Regions from separate parts of the Paenibacillus wuxiensis genome, predicted to be linked through region 2. Evidence: riboswitches for the same ligand, from Rfam matches in the RefSeq annotation. Region 2 holds a riboswitch; each other region holds the start of a gene.
The links. Region 2 has a riboswitch for cyclic di-GMP ahead of ABN764_RS12385 (MucBP domain-containing protein). Riboswitches for the same ligand answer to the same signal wherever they lie in the genome.
Positions count from the first base shown of each region.

Region 1 (4,491 bases), on a different contig from region 2:
ATCACGACAGACCGTAGCAAAGTGGGAAAATGGGGAGGCCTTGCCCGATATTTTTAAATGCAAGATACTCGCTGAACTTTTTCAAGTAACCCTGGATCAATTATCCCGTGATATGAGTGAAGAAGCGGCGAATCAGCTCGCCCCCAAGGGGAAGCAGTTCTTTGGTGTTGTGAAGGTAGGTGATCGGGGACAGATTGTCATTCCCAAACAGGCACGCGAAATGTATCAGATACAAGCTGGTGATAAGCTGATTGTCTTGGGGGAAGATGCGACAAAAGGGATTGCTCTCTTAAGAAGTAATCATTTCATGGAATTTGTAGAGATGATCCAAAAAGCGGAGCGAGAGGTAGATGAATCAGAATGAGCAAAATTGTATTTTTTTCGATACCCGCACATGGTCATACCAATCCAACCATTCCGGTGGTTGCCGAGTTAGTCAATAGAGGCCATCAAGTTTGGTACTATTCCTTTCTAGAATTTCAGGGAAAAATAGAAGGTGCTGGTGCTGCATTCATTGCTTGTGATGAGTTCTTGCCCCAGCTTTCACAAAAGGAATTGGATCGCAAGGTTGGCAAAGATTTTACAGCATTAATTGAGATGGTTGCCGATACTACCATCGCTTTGGATGAGAAGGTATGTCAGGAATTAAGGGAAATTCAGCCGGATTGTATTGTATCTGACTCTATATGCTTTTGGGGAAAATTATTTGCTAAAAAACTAGAAATTCCATATGTTTGTTCGACTACTACCTTTGCTTTTAATCAGTACACCGCGAAACTGATGAAGCGTGGTTGCATCGATGTATGGAGGATGATCGTGGGTTGGCCCCGAATGAACAGAAAAATTCAGTTGTTAAAGAATCATGGTTATGAAATAGGGAACGTTGTATCGATTGTTCAAAATAATAATGAAACAGACACCATTGTCTATACCTCGAAAGAATTCCAGCCGATGGCGGATACGTTTTCTGAGCGATATGCTTTTGTCGGACCATCCATCAGACAGTCTCCGTCGATACAGATTAATAAAAAAGATAGAAAACTAATCTACATTTCACTTGGGACGATACTGAATCAAAATCAAGATTTTTACCAAAAAGTTATTCAGGCATTTGCAGATACGGACTATGATGTTGTGATGTCAGTTGGTGAAAAAACGGAGATTGCTTCTCTTGGCAACATACCAAGAAATTTTACAGTGAATAACGTCGTGGATCAAATATCGGTATTGCAAACAGCCGATGTATTTATTACCCATTGCGGTATGAATAGTGTGAATGAAAGCCTTTATTTTGGAGTTCCAATGGTTTTATTTCCGCAACATAGCGAACAAGGATTAGTGGCTGATCGGGTTGCTCAACTGGGTGCAGGTTTACAGTTGAAAGGAAAGAAGCCAAAATATTTGGCAGCAGCGGTATCTGAGGTGTTGACGAATCGGACATATCAGGAAAATGCGCAAAAACTGTCAGAAACTTTTCAGAATGCTGGTGGTGCAGTAGAAGCGGCCAATGTGATTTTAACTAAATTCGAGCGAAGTCTTAATGGTATCTGATAATTTCGTATTGAACTATAGACAAAAAACATAAAGAACTCCCGCGGTATAGATATCACGGGAGTTTGTCTTCAATCTAACTGAATCCAATGGAAATAGCCTTAGAAATATGGTCTCGACTGTTAGATGAAAATAAAGTTGTAGACTGGGAGAGCCAATGAAAAAGACAATTGCCGAGCGATAACTCGTACATCACATATGTATTCCCGGAGCAAGCAGATACATAAATATCGAACTGGGTTGATAGACCTGGTACTTGATGAATTTTGCGTACCTATAGGCACAGTTGTATACAAGCTGTTCATTTACATGTTACTATAGACATTTAATCTGTAACATTTGGATAATGGCAAACCCTAGCGAAAGCAGGGGACGCAAAGCCACGGGTCTAATGTATTTCACAATGCGATGACAGCCGGGTTGCCCTAATTGCGACATTACGTGCGTCTTTTTTTATTGCGCTGCCATTAGGGTGGCGCTTTTTTTGTGCTATTGTAAAGCGTCCCCGGTGTTCATCTCATTTGATCGCAGAATGTAAAAGAATAGGAGATGAAATGATGCGGCCATGTTGTACAGCAACCAACAACGCAATGTACCAAGAACAGCATAAACACATTAAAGCAAGAAGAATACGGCATATGACGATTACAGCTAGCGCTGCGCTGTTAGCCGGGATGCTTATCTATCAGCCGACCCTTTATGCAGCGGATAAGCCGGTCGGTAGTAAGATTACTGTCACGAAAACGAACAATGCTCCGCAGGCAGGGGCAAACCAAATGCAAGGTATCACCATAGGAATGAGCGAGGATCAACTATTCCAAAAAATCGGACTGCCGGTTCGCAAGGATCTAAGTGAATATGGCTTCGAGTGGTATATTTACAATCAGGATTATAAACATTACTTACAAGTTGGTGTTCAGGATCACAAGGTCGTTGCACTCTATACGAATGCGAATGATTCTTATGGAAGCATTGGATTCGGTTCAACCAAGCAGGAGGTAGAGGCAGCCTTCGGATCTTCCCTCAGTCAAATTAGGAAAGGCAATACGATTTACAATATGGACAACAGCGGACAATATAGCCTGTACAAGGTCGGCGGTATGTATGCAACCGTGTTCTATGATCTCCATCAAGGGAATACGGTGACGGCTGTCCAATTTATTGCCCAGGATGTGGAACTGGCGTTCAAGGGGTACTTTGGCACGCCTAGCAAGCGATTGCAGACAAGCTTTGAGCAACAAATCCTCGATTTGGCTAATGCTGTGCGTGTCCGCGAGGGCATGAAGCCATTGAAGTGGAATGAAAAGGCTGCGGGAACTGCTCGCAAGCATAGCGACGATATGGGGCTGAGAAGCTTCTTCGATCATAACAATCCAGACGGCAAATCCCCGTTCGATCGGCTGAAGGCGGACGGAATCGTATACCAAAAGGCAGGGGAAAACATTGCTGCTGGACAGTCGAGTGCCATCTTCGTTCACGAGAACTGGATGAACTCGAAAGGACATCGTTCGAATATTTTGGGAGACTTTTCTCATCTAGGGGTGGGTGTGTACTTCGGGGGGAATTCAAATGTATATTACACACAGAACTTCGTCACGCAGAATTCCGTCGACGATAAAAAGCCCGATCCCGATGTTGTATCTCCTAGCCTCAGCAAATCTAAGGTTCTGACAGGAGATCCATTCGATGTAAAGGTCGAATATTCTGTGTCGAAAGCAGTATATTCAGCTTCATTCAGTCTTACTTATGACAGCCGCTTGACTCTCTTAGATATAAAGCCAAGCGTTACGATGGCTACCTATCAAAAGTTGAACTATCCAGATGTCCCACTTATCACGACAAAGAACATAACCGATTTACCTAATGGCCAGAAGCAATTGGATTACTCCGTAAATCTCAACGGAGGCGCTTATGAAGGAGACGGCGACATAGCAACCATCGCTTTCTTGAGCGACCAAGAAGGGAAATATACCTTCAATCTTGTAAATGCGAATCTGTTCAACGCAAACAATGAACGGATCCGAATCGGTTACATTCACTCGTCTACCGTTGATGTCATCAAGCCGTCTGTTCCGAATCCGAAGCCAGAGTTGCCTATTTCGTCTTCCTCATCTGAAGGCTCTAGAGGTTCTAGTAGTTCTACACCTTCGACTTCTGTGGGAACAATTCCAGCCGGTAAGACGATGAAGGCAGGATTATTGGCAGAGACGATGAAGGAGCATGCAGTGAATGCGGAGTTCAAGATAAATGCGAATACCGTAAAAAAACAGCTGCAGGACAAAAATGCCAAGCAGGTTCAACCCGATATTAGCGATGTAAGCATGAAGGATTACAATGAAGTCTCCTTCACGCTGGACAAATCGGCCGCCAAACTGCTGCAGGAATCAGGCAAGGATTTGCTTCTGTCTACAGCCGAATTCGATATTACCATTCCGAACAAGTCTATTGTGGAACTCATCGGAACGAGCGGACTCGAGCTTGTGGTGTCTCTTGCAGAGCATAAGGACAAAGGATTTAGCAAGCATCATGGCGAGACGACCTTTACGTCTCCGATGATCACGATCCGTGGGCCGCAAGAAGCAAAGAATATCCTGTTGGAAATCTCCTTGAAGCTGATGGAAGCTACAAAGGATATTCGTAAGGCAGGCGTGTACGCAGAAGCTCAAGGCGTAACAACAAATGCTTGGAGCTATAAACTGGCCGGAATGAAGGCAGCTGATAAGAAGCATATATCCTTCCAGGTCACGCAGTTCGGCACCTACACGATTGCAGAGCATGCAAGATCCTTCAATGATCTTACTGCACATTGGGCAAAGGATGAAATTGAAGTCATTGCAGCTCACGGACTGTTGTGCGGCAAAGACAGCATACACACATTCAAGCCGAACGACGTTATTACCCAAGCGGAGTTCGCCACCTTGCTTGATCGCTTGACGAATA
Region 1 is NZ_JBEFZI010000008.1:97,443-101,933, forward strand. It holds gene ABN764_RS19270 (helix-turn-helix transcriptional regulator) at 1-364, shown strand, start outside; gene ABN764_RS19275 (macrolide family glycosyltransferase) at 361-1,551, shown strand; cyclic di-GMP riboswitch class I at 1,890-1,979, shown strand; gene ABN764_RS19280 (CAP-associated domain-containing protein) at 2,190-4,491, shown strand, end outside.
Region 1: it holds a riboswitch for cyclic di-GMP, as region 2 does, so the genes downstream of both, ABN764_RS19280 (CAP-associated domain-containing protein) here and ABN764_RS12385 (MucBP domain-containing protein) in region 2, are expected to answer to the same signal.

Region 2 (4,491 bases):
GTATAGGTTACTTCCGCCTTCTCAGGCGTGTAGCCCGGGATGTCGATAGCTTTCAACGTAACAGACTCGCCAATCTTACCTGAATGAGAAGTATCATCGTTAGCGATGGATTTGCCCGTATCCTTATCGACGAACTTGATGGTGATAGGGAGATCCGCCTTTTTGTAGAAGAAGGTAACCACGTTATCGGCTGCTTTGACAGTATAGGTTATTTCCGCCTTCTCAGGCGTGTAGCCCGGGATGTCGATAGCTTTCAACGTAACAGACTCGCCAATCTTACCAGAGCGAGAAGTGTCGTCGTTAGCGATGGACTTGCCGGTATCCTTATCTACATACTTAATCGTTAGCTTTTGTGGAGCTAGCATATATCCGAACCATACTGTTTTGTTAGGTTCCTGCAGTGTTAACGTTTCTTCTGTAGGGTCGGTGCCCTTTTTCAACACATAGTTATCAAGCTTCGGAGCAGGAACCTTGTACTTCGGCCCTATATCCAGCGCATCCTTCCCATTGACAGTGAAAGACTCGCTGTACAACTGCTCTGCAAGATCCACACGTTCGACAACCTTGCCGTCTGCGTTAATAGGCTCGCCTTGTTCATTAACCTTGTAGCCTTTCACAAGAATGGAGCCTTTGCCGAAGCTGACTTGTGGCACTTCAAAATCTTTTGTTGTACGTTGTCTATTCACATCTGTGTATTCCATGGTGGTACGTCCGTTTGTCGGGTAATTGACATCGGCACTCGGATTTTTAGAAGAGTCCATTTTGATGGTATATGTCAGGGTTGCCGGACTTCCCTCTACAATGTTGCCAACGTCCCATACAAACGTTTCCGAAGCTGCATCCCATTTCACCGTGCCTTGAGATGCTGTATAGTCTTGCTTTTCAACAGGTTCATTACCCTTGAAATTAAGGTTAAACATTTCACCCATCGGATCCTTGACTACAGCATTTTCAGCCGCGTAGGAAATTTTCCCTGCCAGTTCAGAGAAAACCTTCTCCAGCTCCGCGCTGTCAGATGGGTAATAGTTGTTTGCTGAAGCGCTGTTCTTTAATACATATACAGCGTTAGCATCATTGCCGACCTCAAGCCCAATCGAATAAATGGTGATTCCTGCATCCTTGGATGCTTTGGCTTGAGATATCGTAGGAATTCCATTGTCCTTAACCGTATAGTTATCTACCTTGTATCGATCCCCCAACAAGCCAGAGGATAATTCATAGCTGCTGCCGGATCCGATAGTCTTGGTGTAGTCAAAGTTGGACAGTACAAAGTTATACTTGTTGTTGGGCCATGAATAAGGAGCGGCCTTTTTTGCAGGAGAACTGAACGTTGGCGCACCGTCGCTAAGCAGCACAATAAATTTATTTTTAGCTGAACTCTTTGTAGTTAGTAACTGATGTGCTGTGTTGAGAGCGCCTTGTATGTTTGTCCCTCCGGAAGCCGAGATGCCCTTAATTTTGTTCAGGAGCTGCTGTTTATCATTCTGGCCAAGGAATCCAGATGATGTATCCTCTGCGCTGGTGCTAAACGTGACAAGAGCAATTCTTGTTTTGACGTTGGACAAAAGCAGTGTATTTGCAAATTTCTCCGCAGCTTTTTTGGCATTGTCTAACCGTTTGTAGCTTTTCATACTGTCTGACTTGTCTAAGACAAGTACAACATCGGTGTCACCGGCTTCAACGTTCTTCCCTTCGGCGGTCAGAGTAATCTGCCACTCTCCTGGCGTCCCGGTTGGCTTCGCTGTCTTGCTTAATTTCACAGCACCTGGCTCTGGCCAAATTGGATCACGTGCGGCTGCATCTGCACTTTGCAGTGTGTGAGGAATAAACCCGAAGAACACGGCAAATACGCACAGCCATGTTACGGCCAACTTTACTCTACGTTTCATTCAATTCGCCACCTCATTTTTTCATTTTATTCCTCCCCTACCGAAGTGAGTCCATGCCTCCTCATTCTTATTTATATAGCTCAACGGACAGTTAATTCCGCCAGAACTTCACATAAATAAAAAAAGTCCAGCTGCAAGTAACAGAATTGTTAGTTGCAGCCGGACTATCATAGGTCGTAGAACCGTTAGACTCCGAAGCTTTGCGGCCTAATCTTTCGATTAGTGTGCCCTATGTGATTGATCAATCATAACACCTCTTATCCAAGCGAAGATGACTGTAATCATAGGCATAGGGAACTATCAAGCTCAATATAGGTTACGAGGAACAATTTGTCAATGATAAGAAAATACTAGTTTGTATACATACTACAAGTATTAACCTACTAGAGTTGATCCATACCTGATAATCCATCTATATGCCTCCAACTTAATAACTATTCATCGCTATCAGAAGGAAATAACGGATTGAAACGCTCCAATGCCCGTACGATAATGAGTAGAGCAGATAATCTAGCAATTGGCTTCAGGAATACCAAGGTGTGTCGAGTGAGACTGAATGAAGAGCAAATAGAGCTTAAGATTTTTGTAAGGATTGAGTAAGGAATTAGAGAGGAATGCCTCATACAATAAAGTCATCGGGAAGCACGCATTGAGCGGGAGGAGATACTGGCATGACGTATTTATTACGTACACATCATTTGACGAAGACGTTCCTAGACAAAGAGGTTGTCTCGAATGTGAATATGAACATCCGTCAAGGAGAGATATATGGATTTTTGGGTCCGAATGGGGCCGGTAAGACAACAATTATGAAAATGATTACGAACTTAATTAAGCCTACAATGGGTCAAATTGAAGTATTCGGGGAAGCGCTAGCCCCTAAGTCGTATCATCTGCTGGCTCGGATGGGGACAATTATCGAATACCCTGTATTTTATGACAAGCTGTCGGCACGAGAGAATATGGAGCTGCACTGCGAGTACATGGGATATCACAACATGAAGGCCATAGATGAGGCATTGGAGCTGGTGAAGCTCAACCATGTGGGTGATAAAGCAGTTAAAGATTTCTCGCTTGGAATGAAACAGCGGCTAGGGATCGCCAGAGCGATCGCAACGAAGCCGGAGCTGCTTCTGTTGGATGAACCTATTAATGGGCTGGATCCGATAGGGATTAAGGAGATACGCGATTTGCTTCTCATGCTGAGCAGACAATATGGTACAACGATATTGATATCAAGTCATCTGCTGGGTGAAATTGAGCTTGTTGCAGATACGATTGGTGTCATTAATAAGGGTCGATTAATTGCAGAAGTGTCTATGGATGAGGTTCGTATGAAAAATAGCGAATATATTGAGATTGTGACGAATGATTGCACGCGAGCTGCGTTCCTGCTCGAAGATAAACTAGGCATACACAATCTACGAGTCATGGATGAGCGCATAATTCGAGTATATGATCCGAATATCCAGCAGGGAGTGCTGACGAAGGAACTGGTCGTGAACGATATTTTAATAGAATCGATCCATAAGAAAAACAGCTCTTTAGAGGAATACTTCTTATCTTTGTTGGATGGAGGCGATCATGTTGCGTAATTTGATAGCTTTGGAGCTTCGGAAGCATCACATAGGAGGGTATATTCGAAACGCAATTATTGCAAATATTATCGCGATTGCCATCTTATTCTTAATGTTATACAGTCCTAACATGATGGAAGAAGTTGTTTTCGCGGATTACACTGCCCTTTTTGTGGGTGTGGATTCATTTGTACGAATGATCTTTATCGTCTTTGCAGCAGTATTGATATCTCGGTTCATTATTGATGAATATAAATCAAAGACAATAAACATCCTATTTATGTATCCAATAAGTCGGAAAAAGATCCTCCTCAGCAAGTTGGCCATTATCGCCATTTTCACATTTAGCAATATTATTGTGTCTGAAATTGTGCTCAACGCGATCTTGTTGACAGCAAATGCAATTGTACCCATTATACAAGAGCCCCTGACTTTGTCGATAATTGGGGGAGGGGCATTGAAGTTGATCATGAATGCAATGGCTGCAAGCATTATGAGCCTCATTCCGCTATATTTCGGCATGAGAAAATATTCGACACCGACGACGATCATGTCTTCCTTGCTCATTGTTTCCATCGTGTGCTCGAATAATGGGGGAGTCTCGCTGAATTCAATCATTATCGTTCCGATCATCTTGGCGCTGATCGGTGCATTCGTAATGTACATGACAATAAAGAAGGTTGAGCACGTAGATGTGGTCAATTAGTTGAATACGCTGACGTTGTCTGAGCCTGAGAAGACTTGGACAACGGGAAATTAAAACAAATTAAAAAACAGGAATTGCTATTTGGGTAACCTTGTGGTAAGATGACTATATTCAAATTTGACCTGATTCACATATTGCAGAGGGTTATTTTGAAGCTAGAATAACCTTGTCCAATATGTGAATTTTATTTATTTATGTAAATAAGAGGTCATGTAAATTTTAGGAGGTATTTGTTCATGCAAACAGGTACAGTTAAATGGTTCAACGCAGAAAAAGGTTTCGGTTTCATCGAAGTTGAAGGCGGCAACGATGTATTCGT
Region 2 is NZ_JBEFZI010000005.1:159,975-164,465, forward strand. It holds gene ABN764_RS12385 (MucBP domain-containing protein) at 1-1,889, opposite strand, end outside; cyclic di-GMP riboswitch class I at 2,041-2,128, opposite strand; gene ABN764_RS12390 (ABC transporter ATP-binding protein) at 2,561-3,484, shown strand; gene ABN764_RS12395 (ABC transporter permease) at 3,474-4,172, shown strand; gene ABN764_RS12400 (cold-shock protein) at 4,409-4,491, shown strand, end outside.

Region 3 (4,491 bases), on a different contig from region 2:
ATTATAATGACGGTCGAGACATGATGGTTACCTTCAACCGGGCATCGGACGAATCGAATATTAGCCAGTATCGAATAATGGTTGTGAAGACGAGCAGATCGTACCGCTTTGATATATCCGAAGCGAACAACGTATCCAGCTACAATTATACGTCGATGAACCCGAATGGCAGAGACGTTAGCCTCAAGCTGAGCTCTACTGCGAGAGACGTAGATGGGGACCTAATCCGTAACGGAACCAGCTACCAAGTATATGTGCTTTCTGTTGGACGCGGTAGTTATGTGAATTCCCTGTCCAGCTCCTCAGATACGATTACGTTGTCTAACAATTCGACGGTGTACCCTGCAACGAACGTATCGGCAAGCAGTTTGGGTGGAAACTACAATGATGGACGGAACCTGAGTGTAACATTCAACCGTGCTGCAGATGAATCGAACGTGAACCATTATCGCGTCATGGTTGTGAAGTCTTCCAATGCAAGCCGTTTTAATCTAACAGAGGCCAATCGAGTTAACAATTGGAACTCATCTGTCGTGTATCGGAGTGGCAGCAGCTTGTCGTATGTATTCGATGCGGATGCAAGAGATGTAGATGGAGCACCGATTCGCAACGGCAACAGCTACCGGGTATTTGTTCTGTCTGTAAGCTCCAATAGTCAAGCGAACAATGCGTTGTCTGCTCCATCTCCAGAGGTGACGCTTAAAGGCAATGCCTCGGTTGATGTCGTGACGAATGTAGAAGCGAAGATTATTGGCAAAAACGGTAATGCCAGCGACATTGAAGTAGGCTTTAATGCACCATCCAGTAATTCGTACGTAAATGAATACCGTATTATGGTTGTCCGCGCAGATCAGTCCTATGCATTCGACGCATATAGTGCGGGACAGGTGAGATCATCCAGCTACATTCGGGTTGGGAATCAGAGTGGCTATGTAAGACAATCGCTAACAAGCGGCTTGCGGGATGTTCAAGGCAACGACATTCAAAAAGGTGTTGCTTACCGGGTATTTGTGCTTACGGTAGCTGACAATAGAAGCGGCTCCTCAAATGCCTTGTCTTCGCCTTCTGGTGAATTTGCCTTGGTAGATCAATTCGTGCAGGCACCTACGAATGTGTTTTTGACAAGAGAAGGGGGGAATAACTTCAAGGCCTCCTTCTCGAAGCCAAGCAACGACAGCGGGATTGCCTATTATGCATTGATGGTCGTTCCTTCTAGCTCAGCGAACTCCTTCAACCTGGATCAGGCGAATCGTTTAAGAGGAGTAAGCGTAATTGGCGAAGAATCTAGAATGTTCTCGCTGTCAGATAATGATGCATATGGAAATCCAATTCGCAGCGGCGTTGCCTATAAAGTATTCGTTATGTCCGTAGCGGATGGGCGCAATGCAACAGTGAATGCACTGTCCACCGCATCCAATGAAATGACAGTTGGTGACGGATATTAATCCCCATGATGTGAAATAGAGAAGATAGATAGATGGCATTCAATAAGAGCCTCGGAATGATTTCCGAGGCTTTTTATGTATCACCAAGAGTACAAGAGAGTTGTGTAATGAGTAAGAAATGACTTCAGTGCTGTCTATTAGGTAATTGGTAGGGGAGAGGGGGGGCTAAGCAGTAGTGGCTCTATAGGAAAATCGACAAATGTGTCGAGCAGTTGGAGGGGATTGCACGAATCTATGGGAGCAAGGATGGAGAGGATAGGGATGTTTTTGTCGGAAATAGGGTGAAACAACCTTGAAAATGACTATAAAATGACAAAAAATGATTTTTCGTGTCGAAAAATTGAAAAGTGTTATGAAAAAGTATTAATCTTTTCATTCGAGCAACCGATATAAAATATGGGTCTTGAGTTGGATAGGGGATGCGACCGTCCAACATGCTGATATGTAATATGTACTTTAGACCTATTCACGCGATACATGTCACAAGAACTAGTGCGTAACATTGCTATGACATTCTTGCCTGATAATCGATCTGCAACACGCAATGGATACATCAAGAAGAACAACATCAGGATTGAAAGGCAAACTCTTCGAAAGATGAGGACGCAAAGCCGCGGGCCTAACATCTTCACGGATTACGGCGGCCGGGTTGCCATTAATGTTGCGGTAACTACACAACGGTTATTCGGTGACAAGGCTATGCAGAATGGCCTTTTTTTTGCGCACAGAAGCTGGGGTAAATGATGGAAATTGTGTTGCTAAAATGGGACGAGTGTACTTCCTACGAAGACATAGATTCATTGATGGATCGATTTATCCCGTTCGTTACACCTGAAAAATACAAAAGGTTAGATAGACTTCGGAACCGTGAAGATCTTTATTGCACGGTTGCGGCTGACATATTGGCCCGCATGCTGCTATGTCGAACCTTGAAATGTTCGAATAACGAACTTGTTATTCACACTCATCCCTTCGGCAAGCCATATGTGGAGGGTGATCCAGTATTTTTCAACATCTCTCACGCCGGTGCGTTCATAGCAGTGGCATTGGATGAAGCGCCAATCGGGATTGATATAGAGCAAGCAGGAGAATGGAACATGGACGTGGCTAGGCTGATATGCTCGCCGCGTGAGTTGGAATTGCTTGCAAATACGAACGACAGTCGTGCGCGGCAGGAATTGTTTTTTTACATATGGACGGCTAAGGAAAGTGTTCTGAAGGCATTAGGAACAGGTCTCAGCCTGCCTCCTAGCACATTCGAGATTGTGCAGGAGACAGCTGTACCTATACAGGATAATCAATTATGGAATGTTGATCATAATTATGTAAAGCAATATGTCGTTCCTGTAACAGGCTATAGTATGACTGTGTGCGCACAGCATATGGAATTTGCCAAGCAAATAGAGTACATCACATGGGAGCAGTTGACTCATAGGTTTACGAAATGGGTTGGATCGTATAAAGGAGAGGACGAGAATTGGCTTTCATGGAATTGACAGTAGAACGATTGGCAGGCTATGACGTACATTCTATCGAACTGCCTGAGGAGACAATGCGTCTTCTGAAGAAGCATTCGGCCGAGCATTCGGTCAAGTTGGAATCCGTCATGTTCAGTGCGTGGGCAACGCTGTTGTCCCGGTTCTACAACTCGCAGCAAGTAACTCTTCATGCCGTTCAAGCGGGACACGGCAATGGCAACCATACAGTAGTCAGTCAGGATGACGTAACCTTGCAAGGAATTATGAGCATTCATAACAGCTTGTCGGCTTGCGCAGAAGGACGTAACCTGACTTGCTCTGAAATAGCTTCTGACAGTGATGTGGCAACGTATTGCTGGTACGGAGAAGATGTTCGGCCCGTGCTTCCAGAGGGAGAGCAGGTATGTGACCTGCACGGCTGCATTCAGCATGCTGCTGGAACGGGCGCATTACCAATGTTCACAATGTATTACAAGGAAAATCAGTTCCAGTTATCGACGGTAGAGAAGCTGGGGGAGTACTTCTTGCAGCTGCTGGATGAAGCTGTGAAGCATCCTCAGAAGCGTATTGGCGAGCTGGAAATGCTGACAGAACAGGACAAACGCCAGTTAATTGAGGGGATGAATCAGACTCGAGCTGAATATCCTCATACATTCACGGTTCAGGCGCTGTTCGAGGAACAAGCTAAGCTGCATCCGGATCGAGTAGCTGTCATCGAAGATGATCGCGAGTTGACCTATTGCGAGTTGAATGCTCGTGCGAATCAATTGGCGCGCAGGCTGCGGAAGCTTGGCATCGATCGGGAACAGTCTGTTGGTATTATGGCAGAGCGCAGTGCAGAGATGGTTGTCGGTATCTTAGCGATTCTCAAGGCGGGAGGAGCTTATGTTCCACTTGATCCCGATCACCCTCAGGATCGCATTCAATATGTCCTAGAAGACAGTCGTACGAAGCTGGTACTGACTAGCAGATCGTCAGATATAGATTTGCCGAATACCATCGAGCAGGTTCATATGGATGACCCGAGCCTTGCTGATGAATCTAGCGATAATCTGGTATCTGTGAATCAGCCAGAAGATCTTATATATATCATTTACACGTCCGGTTCGACAGGAAGACCTAAGGGCGTCATGGTTACTCATCGTAATGTCATTCGCCTAGTAAAGCGCACGAATTATGTGAAGTTTGGCGAAGGCGACCGTATTTTGCAGACGGGATCACTTGTCTTCGATGCCTCAACCTTTGAAATCTGGGGCTCCTTGTTGAATGGCTTAGGGCTCGTGCTCATCGATAAGACGACGATACTGGACGCTGAGCAGCTGGAGCAAGCGCTCATCCGCCATCAGGTAACGATTATGTTCTTGACGACGGCGCTGTTCATTCAATTGGTTGATCGCAATCCGCGCATATTTGCGCCGCTTCGCCAATTGCTTGTCGGTGGAGAGCTGATGTCGCCAAAGCACTTCTATCGAGCGGCTAAGGACTGTGCACCGATTGAGATTTCGAATATTTATGGTCCTACTGAAAATACAACCTTCTCTACTTCTTATCTGATGAAGGAAGAGGGA
Region 3 is NZ_JBEFZI010000004.1:195,103-199,593, forward strand. It holds gene ABN764_RS09925 (stalk domain-containing protein) at 1-1,445, shown strand, start outside; cyclic di-GMP riboswitch class I at 2,016-2,102, shown strand; gene ABN764_RS09930 (4'-phosphopantetheinyl transferase family protein) at 2,186-2,941, shown strand; gene ABN764_RS09935 (non-ribosomal peptide synthetase) at 2,932-4,491, shown strand, end outside.
Region 3: it holds a riboswitch for cyclic di-GMP, as region 2 does, so the genes downstream of both, ABN764_RS09930 (4'-phosphopantetheinyl transferase family protein) here and ABN764_RS12385 (MucBP domain-containing protein) in region 2, are expected to answer to the same signal.